DNA from 2 places in the Lysobacter sp. Root983 genome. Region 1 is predicted to be linked to the other one. Evidence: riboswitches for the same ligand, from Rfam matches in the RefSeq annotation. Region 1 holds a riboswitch; the other holds the start of a gene.
What was found. Region 1 has a riboswitch for cobalamin ahead of metE (5-methyltetrahydropteroyltriglutamate--homocysteine S-methyltransferase). Riboswitches for the same ligand answer to the same signal wherever they lie in the genome.
Positions count from the first base shown of each region.

Region 2: linked by a shared signal. The riboswitch ahead of btuB (TonB-dependent vitamin B12 receptor) and the one ahead of metE (5-methyltetrahydropteroyltriglutamate--homocysteine S-methyltransferase) in region 1 are both predicted to bind cobalamin.

Region 1 covers NZ_LMJO01000012.1:965,908-971,538, forward strand. The annotation lists gene gap (type I glyceraldehyde-3-phosphate dehydrogenase) at 1-708, shown strand, start outside; gene metE (5-methyltetrahydropteroyltriglutamate--homocysteine S-methyltransferase) at 1,874-4,153, opposite strand; cobalamin riboswitch at 4,363-4,570, opposite strand; gene ASE43_RS11690 (acyl-CoA thioesterase) at 4,656-5,036, opposite strand; gene ASE43_RS11695 (ribonucleotide-diphosphate reductase subunit beta) at 5,271-5,631, opposite strand, start outside.
Region 2 covers NZ_LMJO01000016.1:230,198-235,828, reverse strand. The annotation lists gene ASE43_RS13285 (amidohydrolase family protein) at 1-725, opposite strand, end outside; gene ASE43_RS13280 (TonB-dependent receptor) at 945-3,344, opposite strand; cobalamin riboswitch at 3,594-3,825, shown strand; gene btuB (TonB-dependent vitamin B12 receptor) at 3,977-5,631, shown strand, end outside.

The DNA of each region.
Region 1 (5,631 bases):
GGCCTGTTCCTCGACAAGGCCACCGCCCAGAAGCACCTGGACGCGGGCGCCAAGAAGGTCGTGTTGTCGGCGCCGTCCAAGGACGACACGCCGATGTTCGTCTACGGCGTCAACGACAAGACCTACAAGGGCGAGGCCATCATCTCCAACGCCTCGTGCACCACCAACTGCCTGGCTCCGCTGGCCAAGGTGCTGAACGACAAGTGGGGCATCAAGCGCGGCCTGATGACCACCGTGCACGCCGCCACCGCGACCCAGAAGACCGTGGACGGCCCGTCCAATAAGGACTGGCGCGGCGGCCGCGGCATCCTCGAGAACATCATCCCGTCCAGCACCGGCGCGGCCAAGGCGGTCGGCGTGGTGATTCCGGAACTCAACAAGAAGCTCACCGGCATGTCCTTCCGCGTCCCGACCTCGGACGTGTCGGTGGTCGACCTGACCGTCGAGCTCAACAAGGACGCCACCTACGCCGAGATCTGCGCCGAAATGAAGGCGCAGAGCGAAGGCGCGCTCAAGGGCATCCTGGGTTACACCGAGGACAAGGTGGTCGCCACCGATTTCCGCGGCGACACCCGCACCTCGATCTTCGACGCCGACGCCGGCATCGCCCTGGACGGCACCTTCGTCAAGCTGGTGAGCTGGTACGACAACGAGTGGGGCTACTCGAACAAGTGCCTGGAAATGGTCAAGGTGGTCGCGGGCAAGTAAGCCGCGGCGATTGTTGCGATACGAAGAGCCCCGCGCATGCGGGGCTTTTCTTTTGGGCGGGCGCGATATCTCTAGCTGGCTCCCCATCGCCCCCTTTGAAAAAGGGGGCGGGCGCCTTGTGTGAGTCGATGTCGATTCGTGGCTAGCGGCGCCGGGGGATTTGCTGTTGCTCTTGGCACCGGCCAAAAGCAAATCCCCCCTAGCCCCCTTTTTCAAAGGGGGGAACTCGTGCGAAGGGGCCGCTTTCGAGCTCGACATCAAACCGCCGTAGTCGCCGACTCGCGCAAACCCTGCGCCGCCTGCACCATCCCCATCGCCCCCTTTGAAAAAGGGGGCGGGCGCCTTGTGTGAGTCGATATCGATTCGTGGCTAGCGGCGCCGGGGGATTTGCTGTTGCTGTTGGCACCGGCCAAAAGCAAATCCCCCCTAGCCCCCCTTTTTCAAAGGGGGGAACTCGTGCGAAGGGGCTGCTTTCGGGCTCGACGTCAAACCGCTGGGGTCGCCGACTCGCGCACCCTGCGGCGCCTACACCATCTCCATCGCCCCCTTTGAAAAAGGGGGCGGGCGCCTTATGTGAGTCGATATCGATTCTTTGCTAGCGGCGCCGGGGGATTTGCTGTTGCTGTTGGCGCCGGCCAAAAGAAAATCCCCCCTAGCCCCCCTTTTTCAAAGGGGGGAACTCGTGCGAAGGGGCCGCTTTCGGGCTCGGCGTCAAACCGCCGCGGTCGCCGACTCGCGCAAACCCTTCGCCGCTTGCACCATCCCCATCGCCCCCTTTGAAAAAGGGGGCGGGCGCCTTGTGTGAGTCGATATCGATTCTTTGCTAGCGGCGCCGGGGATTTGCTGTTGCTGTTGGCACAGGGCAAAAGCAAATCCCCCCTAGCCCCCCTTTTTCAAAGGGGGGAACTCGTGCGAAGGGGCCGCTTTCGAGCTCGACGTCAAACCGCCGCGGTCGCCGACTCGCGCAAACCCTGCGGCGCCTGCACCATCTCCATCGCCCCCTTTGAAAAAGGGGGCGGGCGCCTTGTGTGAATCGATGTCGATTTGTGGCTAGCGGCGCCGGGGGATTTGCTGTTGCTGTTGGCACCGGGCAAAAGCAAATCCCCCCTAGCCCCCCCTTTTCAAAGGGGGGACTCGTGCGAAGGGGCTGCTTTCGAGCTCGACGTCAAACCGCCGCAGTTGCCGACTCGCGCAAAGCCTGCGCCGCCTGCACCATCGCCTTCAGCGCGGTGCGCACCTCCGGCCAACCGCGGGTCTTGAGGCCGCAGTCCGGGTTGACCCACAACTGCGCGGGCGTGAGCACGTCCAGGGCTTTGTCCAGCAGTTCGCGCATCTCGTCCACGCTGGGCACGCGTGGCGAGTGGATGTCGTAGACGCCGGGGCCGATGCCGTTGGGGTAGCGGTAGCGCACGAACGCGTCCAGCAGCTCCATGCGCGAGCGCGAGGTCTCGATCGAAATCACGTCGGCGTCCAATGCGGCCACCGCCTCGATGATGTCGTTGAACTCGGCGTAGCACATGTGGGTGTGGATCTGGGTGGCGTCGTCGACGCCGCTGGCGGCCAGGCGGAAGGCTTCGCCGGCCCAGGCGAGGTAGGCCGGCCAGTCGACGCGGCGCAGCGGCAGGCCTTCGCGCAACGCGGGCTCGTCGATCTGGATCACCGCGATGCCGGCCGCCTCCAGGTCCAGCACTTCCTCGCGCAAGGCCAGGGCGATCTGGCGGCAGGTGTCGGCGCGCGGCTGGTCGTCGCGCACGAACGACCACTGCAGGATCGTGACCGGCCCGGTCAGCATGCCCTTGACCGGGCGCGGCGTCAGCGACTGCGCGTAGCGCGCCCAGTCCACCGTCATCGCGCGCGGACGGGCGACGTCGCCGTACAGCACCGGCGGTTTCACGCAGCGCGAGCCGTAGCTCTGCACCCAGCCGTGGGCGGTGAAGGCGAAGCCGGACAGTTGCTCGCCGAAGTACTCGACCATGTCGTTGCGTTCGAACTCGCCGTGCACCAGCACGTCCAGGCCCAGCGCTTCCTGCTCGCGCAGGCACAGCTCGGTCTCGCGCTCGAGGAAGGCGCGATAGCCGGCGTCGTCCAGGCGCCCGGCCTTGTGCTCGGCGCGCGCCTGGCGCACCTGCGAGGTCTGCGGGAACGAGCCGATCGTGGTGGTCGGGAAGTCGGGTAGGTTCAGGCGCTGCGCCTGCACCCGCGCGCGCTGCGCATAGGCCGAATCGCGTTGGGTCATCGCCGGCACCACCGCGGCCAGCTTGGCGCGCACTTGGGCGTCGCGCAGCAGCGGCGAGGCCAGGCGCGCGGCGCGCGCGCTCGCGGCCGCGCCCAAGGCGCCCGCCGCACGGCCGTCGTCGGCCAGGGTGTCGGCGAGCAGGCGCAGTTCCTCGAGCTTCTGCTTGGCGTAGGCCATCCACTGCTGCAACGGTGGCGGCAGCTTGCGTTCCAGGCCCAGGTCGATCGGCACGTGCAGCAGCGAGCACGACGGCGCCAGCCACTGCGCGCGCGTACCGGCGCGGCGCGCCAGACTGAGCGCCGCGTCGAGATCGGCGCGCCAGATGTTGCGGCCGTCGACCACGCCCAGACTGAGCGCGCGGTCTTCGGGCAGCTTGGGCAGCAGCGCTTCGAGCTGGCCGGGCGCGCGCACCAGATCCAGGTGCAGGGCCTGCACGGGCAGGGCGGCGGCCAGTTCGGCGTTGTCGCCCAGCCCGCCGAAGTAGCTGGCGAGCAGGCGCGCGGGCGCGTCGACGCCGGCGAGCGCGTCGTAGGCGCGGCGATAGGCCCGGCGATCGTCGTCATCGAGATCCAGCGCGAGGCAGGGCTCGTCCACTTGCACCCATTGCGCGCCGGCCCCCTTCAGTCGCGTCAGCAGTTCGGCGTAGGCCGGCAGCAGCGCGTCCAGCAACTCGCGTGGATCGCCGCCGTCGCGGCGCTTGCCGAGCTTGAGCAGCGACACCGGCCCCAGCAGCACCGGCCGTGCCTGCAGGCCCAGCGCCTGCGCTTCGGCGAGCTCGGCCAGCGGCTTGTCGCCGCGCAGCGCGAAGCGCTGATCGCACTCGAACTGCGGCACCAGGTAGTGGTAGTTGGTATCGAACCACTTGGTCATTTCCAGGGCGCGCAGGTCGTGGCGCGCGTCCTGCAGGCCACGCGCGAGCGCGAAATAACCGGCCAAGGGATCGGCATCCAAGGTATCGCGATAGGGTGCGGGCACCGCGTCGAACAGGACGGCGGTGTCCAGCACATGGTCGTAGAGCGAGAAGTCGTTGCAAGGCACGACGTCGGCGCCGGCGTCGCGCGCCAGCGTCCAGTGGCGTGCGCGCAGCGTGCGTGCGGTGTCGTGCAGATCGCCGGCCGCGGTCTCGCCTTTCCAGAACGATTCCAGGGCCTGCTTGAGCTCGCGTCGCGCGCCGATGCGCGGGAAGCCGAGGTGGGTAACGCTGATCATTGAAGTCTCCTGCGATGCGTGTGGGCATGAGCAGGGCAACGAAGGAAGGTGGGTACGCACGCGCGACCGCCCGCCGCGGATGCGGCGACGCCGGAGCACGACCTGCCTTCGACCTTCGCCCCCGCGGGCGAACCGGTCCCGTGGAGGGCGAGGGCGAACGGCCATGGCCGCACGCACGCGCCGGCCCGCGGGGCCGGAGTCGGACGGAGGGCGGACCCTCCGGTCATGGCAGGTCTTCGGGCTTGGGGCATGGCGTGGTTCGACGCCGCCTACTGTCCGTCGCTTCCCGGGCTTGCACCCAGTGCCTGACGGAGGTCGTTCCCTATACCGCTGCGGGGCAGCTCCGGAATTGGACGCGAGTCCGTACCGGATTCCCTCTAGCCGCCGCCGGCGCGAACCGGCGGCGTCTTGTCGCATCGCTTTATCTTTATGAAGCGATGGTCACCATGACGGCTGCCAAAGTACGCCTCGGGGCGGGGCGCGTCAATCGACGACTGCGGGTTCAGTCCGCGGCGGAATCCAGTGCGGGCACCGGCGTCGGCACGCCGTCGCGATCGAGCGCGATCATGGTGAAGCGCCCGCGCGTGGCCAGTTGCGATTCGCCGCTGAGCAGGTCCTCGCAATGCATCTCGACCTCGACCTGCATCGAGGTGCGGCCCACCGAGACCACGCGTGCGATCAGCTCCACCAGCGCGCCCTTGGGCACCGCGGTGTGGAAGTCGATCTGTTCCGAGCGCGCGGTCACCACCGTGCGCCGCGCGTAGCGCGAGGCGGCGACGAAGGCGGCCTTGTCCATCCAGGCCAGGGCCTGGCCGCCGAACAGGGTGCCCAGGTGGTTGGTGTGGTCGGGAAAGACGATTTCGATGATGCGGGCTTCGGTCATGGGTTTGTTTCCCGGCGGAGCGAGGAGAGCGACGTCGTAGCGAACAGTTCCCTCTCCCGCTTGCGGGAGAGGGTTAGGGTGAGGGGCGCTTTTGCTTTAGCGGCTAGGAATCAAAGCAGAGGCATTCGCGCCGTTGGCGCTCACGCCCTCACCCCAACCCCTCTCCCGCGAGCGGGAGAGGGGCTTTAAGCAGGTCGGAGAGGTTTCGGCGCGCGGGTATCTCACCCGCCTAAATCAAAACGCCTCGTCGAACGCCACTTCGCCCTGTACGCCGACCTGATACGCCGAGACCCGGCGCTCGAAGAAGTTGGTCACTTCCTGCACGTCCTGCAGGTCCATGAAGCCGAAGGGGTTGGTGGCGCCGAAATGCTTGGGCATGCCCAGCTGGGCCATGCGCTGGTCGGCGCAGTACTCCAGGTACTGGCGCATGTCCTTCAGCGACAGGCCGACCACGCCGCCGGACAGCACGTCCTGGGCGAACTGGAGTTCGCAGTTCACCGCGTCCTCGAACATCTTCACCACCTGCGCGCGCAGGTCGGCGTCGAACAGGTCGGGCTCTTCCTCGCGCGCGGTGCGGATCACCTCGAACGCGAAC
Region 2 (5,631 bases), on a different contig from region 1:
CGTTGGGTCATCTCGGCGGCCCACTTCGCGTCGGCCTGCTCCTGCAGCTCCAGCAGCTTCGGCAGCGCGCCTTGCAGATCGGCGTCGATGATCACGAACCAGCCCGAGGCGACGATCAGCGCGGCGGTTTCGCCGTCGCCGCGCAACCATACCGAGCGTGGGGTGAAGTCCAGGCCGACGATGCGCTGCAGGGTCAGCGACACCGGGCCGTTCTTGCCGGCGACTTCGTACTCGCCCAAGGTCTGCAGACGCGCCTCGCCGCCGGGCAGGATCGCGAGCTTGCGCTCAGGCGCCTGCAGCAGCGCGCGCGCGAGCGCGCCGGAGATTTCCGGCGCGGCCTGCAGCGGCAGGAAGAAGGCCGGCGCGGACAGCGCGCGCTCGCCGCTTTCGCTGGGGTTCTTCCAGCTCGCGCGGCCCTCGCGGACCTGATAGCGCTCCTCGAAGGGATTGAGCAGATAGTCGTTGCCGCTGCCCGCGTAGTCGGCCAGGGTGCCGTCGGCATTGAGCTTCCAACGCGTCTTGCTGCGGTCGCCGCGACCGCGGTCGGTGAAGTGGTATTCGACCTTTACGCTGCCGTCGGCCGCGGTTTCCACGACCTGCTTGCCGGCGACGTTGCCCTGCATCAGCACCACTTGTTCGCGGCGGGCGGCGAGGGCGTCGGAGATCGAGAAGGCGAGTACGGCGGGCAACGCGAACGACAGCAGCAGCGATCCGGCTAAGCGCATGGCGGCCCTCCTTGGGCGGAGACGTCGGAACCGCGCGCGGCTTCGGGAATCCGCAAGGCCGGCGCGGCGGGGTGACTCCTTATAGCCGATCCCGGGCCCCGCGAATGCGCCGCCGCCATCGTTTGGGCGCACGGGGGCGGCATTCGCCGGTCGAAAAAGACGACGGCCCGGGAGTCCGGGCCGTCGTCGCATATGGGCGTTCCAACCACGCCGTTCAGATCACCACTTGTAACCGGCCTTCACGTAGACGAAGGCGCCGTTGAAACCGAACGGCGAGGCGGTGTTGTAGGGCAGGTAGTTGCGCGTGCCCAGCACCAGCTTGGACTCGTCGGGGTACTCGTCGAGCACGTTGTCGCCGCCGACGGTGAAGTCCCACTGATCGAGGTGGTAGGTGGCGGCCAGGTCCAGCGTCCACTTCGCGCTGAAGGTCTGGTCCAGCAGCGGATTGGTCGCGTGCAGCTCGGTGAACTCGCCGTAGCGGGTGGCGGTGGCGTTGAAGCTCCAGTTGCCGGTATCCCAATCGCCGGCCAGGAAGAACTTGTCCTTGGGCGCGCCCTTGGTGATGCGGCCGATCTCGGTGCGGCCGATGCGCACCGCCGCCGGGTCGATCGCGGCCAGGCGCGCCGGGTTGGGCGCGATCTTCTCGATCTCGGTCTTGGAGTAGTTGTAGCCCAGGGTGAGGCCGAACTTGCCCGAGGTCAGGTCCCAGTTCTGGGTCGCGATGATGTCCACGCCCTGGGTCTTGGTGTCGACGGCGTTGGTGAAGTAGCGGCCGCCGCCGATGCCCGGGTAGCCGTTGGCCTGCAGGTAGTTGCGCACCGCGGTGCTGGTCAGGTTTTCCGACAGCAGGATGCGGTCGTCGACCTTGATGTGGTACGCGTCGATGGTGATGTACAGGCTGTCGCTGGGCTGCAGCACCAGGCCCAGGCTGTAGTTGGTGGATTCCTCGGCCTTCAGCGATTCCGAGCCCAGCGCGATCGCGGCGGGGTTGTCGACGCGGAAGGTGCCGATCTCGTAGGGCACGCCGCTGATGAAGTTGGTCGCGATCGACTGGAAGAACTGCTGCTGCAGCGAGGGCGCGCGGAAGCCGGTGGAGGCGGTGGCGCGCAACGCGACCTTGTCGGTGAAGGCGTAACGCGCCGACAGCTTGCCGGAAGTGGTGTCGCCGAAATCGCTGTAGCTCTCGAAGCGCGCGGCGATGCCGGCGGAGAACTTGTCGGTCAGGTCGGCTTCGACGTCGGCATAGAGCGAATAGCTATGGCGGTCGAAATCGCCGGCGTCGCTGGCGCGGAAGCCGGAGAACACCTGCGCGCCCGGGATGATCTGGCCGTTGGACGCGGGCACGCCGCCGTTGGCGTAGGACAGCGGTTCGCCGGCGCGCTGCGAGAATTCCTCGCCGCGCCACTCCGCGCCCCAGGCGAAGGTCACCGGATACTGCCATCCGAAATCCACCGGGCGCGCGAAATCCAGGTTCAGCACGTGCTGGGTGACCTCGAGCGCGCCGGCGTAAAACTCGGTGGGCGAGGTCGGGCCCAGGCTGCGGTTGAGGGTGTGCTCGATGTCGAAGCTGAGTTCGTTGTGGCCGTAGTTGTAGCTGAAATCGATCTGGGTGCCGCCGGCGGTTTCCGAGCGCAGGCCGACCACCGCCGAGCGGTCCTTGCTGACGTTGTGGATCTGCGGCAGGAAGCCGTTCGGGTAGATCGAGGGGATGTTGCGCGGGTCGGCGGCGAAGCGGAAATAGCCGTTGGAGAGCACGTCGCGCTTGCTGTAGCTGCCGAAGGAATAGAAGGTCAGGTAGTCGACCGGACTGTATTCGCCGTTGTAGGACACCGCGCCGCTATCGATCTCGGGATCGCCGTAGCGCTGTTCGACCACGCCTTGGAACGGGCGCGCGCGGTTGGTCTGGTCCTGGTGGCCGCCCTGCGCGGCCAAGTGCAGCTTGCCGTTTTCGCCGAGCTTGAAGCCGGCGTCGCCGGACAGCTGGTACTGCTCGCCGTCGCCGGCGCTGTATTGCCCGTAGCGCGCGGCGATGCTGCCGCCGTGGTCGCTGCCCTTGAGCACGATGTTGACCACGCCGGCGATCGCGTCGGAGCCGTACTGCGCCGAGGCGCCGTCGCGCAGCACTTCCACGCGCTCGATCGAGGCGATCGGGATCGCGTTGAGATCGACCGGCGAGGAACCGCGACCCTGGCTGCCGTTGAGGTTGATCAGCGCGGTGGTGTGCCGGCGCTTGCCGTTGACCAGCACCAGCACCTGGTCCGGCGCCAGACCGCGCAGCTGCGCGGGGCGGACCGCGTCGGTGCCGTCGGTGATGGCCGGGCGCGGGAAGTTCAGCGATGGCAGGGCGCGCGCCAGCGCGGTCGCGAGCTCGACCGTGCCGGTGGCCTCCAGCGCCTCCGGGGTGATGATGTCGATCGGCGCGCTGGACTCGGCGACGGTGCGATCGCTGACCCGGGTGCCGGTGACGATCACCTGGTCCAGGGTGTGGGCCTCGGAGGCGGGTTCGCCCGGAGCGGCCGCGTCCTGGGCGTAGGCCGGGGCGGCGAGCGCCGTGAGCAGGGCCAACGACAACGGGGCGAGGACGAGCGGACGGCGTACGGCACGGACGGCTACGGACATGGTGCGCGGCTCCTTGCGGCGGGGGGATTGGTAGCGATGTCATTTTGGTTTAACACGCTTATAACAACCCGGTCAAACCCACTTTCGTATAGGGAAATAGCCGTACGTCATGGTTTCGGGAATTGGGTGTGCCGCCGATCTGCCTGATGACACACCCGCCGGGTCCAGCGCGGCGGCGGGCGCCCATGACGCCCGGCCGCGGCCCGGCTCATGCCGTTTGCTCATGGCGGCGGAGCTGGCCCGGGCTGCTACCATGCGCGGGCTTGAGGTGATCGCCGGCCCCGCCGGCGATTGAAACGGGAATCCGGTGCGCCAGTCCTCCGAACGGAGCGACGGCAATTCCGGAGCTGCCCCCGCAACGGTAAGTAAGACGAACGATCCGCAACTAAGCCACTGTGCGCATGCATGGGAAGGCGCGGATCGGAGGGCTGGAGGCCCTCGCTTGCAAGCCCGGAGACCGGCCTGAGGCTGACCCGACACGCGGTGGGCGCTGTCATGGGGCTGCCTTGCGTCCGCGCGTCGCCGCCTCGTCGTTCCCTCCGCGTGTCTCCGACCCATCGTTTCCGCGCGGGTAGGCGCGGATCAGGAGCCATGCTTTGAATTTCCACCCTTACGCGCTTCGCCGCACTGCGCTGGCGACGGCGCTGCTGTCCGTCGTGGTCCCGGTTTGGGCCGCCGACGCCGCCACCGACCTCGACCAGGTCGTGGTGACCGCCAGCCGCACCGCGCAGACCCAGGACGCGACCCTGGCCTCGGTCACCGTGATCGACCGCGACGACATCGAACGCCTGCAGCCGGCCAACTTGCCCGACCTGCTGCGCGGCACGCCCGGCCTGTCGATGGCCAACAACGGCGGCCCCGGCAAGTCGACCTCGCTGTTCCTGCGGGGCACCGAGTCCGACCATGTGCTGGTGCTGGTGGACGGCATCAAGATCGGCTCGGCCACCAGCGGCGGCGCCTCGCTGCAGGACATTCCGGTCGAGCAGATCGAGCGCATCGAGATCGTGCGCGGCCCGTTCTCCAGCCTGTACGGCTCCGAGGCCCTGGGCGGCGTGATCCAGATCTTCACCCGCCGCCCGCAAGGCGCGTTCGCGCCGCACGCCAGCGCTTCGATCGGCAGTTGGCAGACGCGTCGCGGCACCCTGGGCGTGGGCGGTAAGGGCGACAACGGCTGGTACTCGATCAACGCCGCCAGCGAGGACACCGACGGCATCAACGCCTGTCGCGGCAAGCCCTCGCCGGGCGGCGCCGGCTGCTTCACCAACTCGCCCGACCGCGACGGCTACCGCAACCTGTCGCTGACCGCGCAGGGCGGCTACCGCTTCAGCGACGCCTGGGACGCCGAAGCGCGTGTGTTCCGCGCCGAAGGCCGCAACGAGTACGACGGCAGCACCAACAACCAGAGCGACACCGTGCAGCAGGTCGCCGGCGGACGCCTGCGCTACGCGCCCAGCGAACAGGCCACGCTGACCCTCAACCTGGGCCGCAGCAGCGACCTCAGCGACAACTACCGCAACGGCGTCTACTCCAGCACCTTCAATACGCGCCGCAAGCTGGGCTCGCTGCAGGGCGACTTCGGCCTCGGCGGCGGTCTGCTCACCCTGGGCTACGACTGGCAGCGCGACGAGGTGGAAAGCAGCACCGTCTACGCCCACGATCGCCGCATCAACCGCGGCCTGTTCGGCCAGTACCAGCGCGAATCTGGCGCGCACGCGCTGCAGGCCAGCCTGCGCCGCGACGACGACAGCCAGTTCGGCGGCCAGACCACCGGCAGCGCGCTGTGGGGCTGGAACCTCAGCGAACAGCTGCGCCTGACCGCGAGCTACGGCACCGCGTTCAAGGCGCCGACCTTCAACGAGCTGTACTTCCCCGGCTTCGGCAACGCCGATCTCAAGCCGGAGGAGTCGCGCAGCTTCGAACTCGGCCTGCGCGGCGAACACGCCTGGGGCGGCTGGTCGCTCAACGCCTATGAGACGCGAGTCGATGAATTGATCGCGTTCGATGCTTCGATCGGTCTGCCCGGCAACATCGATCGCGCGCGCATCCAGGGCGTGGAGGCCACGGTCGATACCGTCCTGGCCGGTTGGGACCTGCGCGCCAGTGCGACCTGGCTGGATCCGCGCAACGACAGCCGTACCGCCAGCCGCGACAAGATCCTGCCGCGGCGCGCGCGCGAAAGCGCACGCTTCGACGCCGACCGTCGCTACGGCCGCTTCAGCCTGGGCGGCAGCGTCTACGTCGCCGGCGAACGTTTCGACGATCTGGCCAACACGCGCCGCCTGGACGG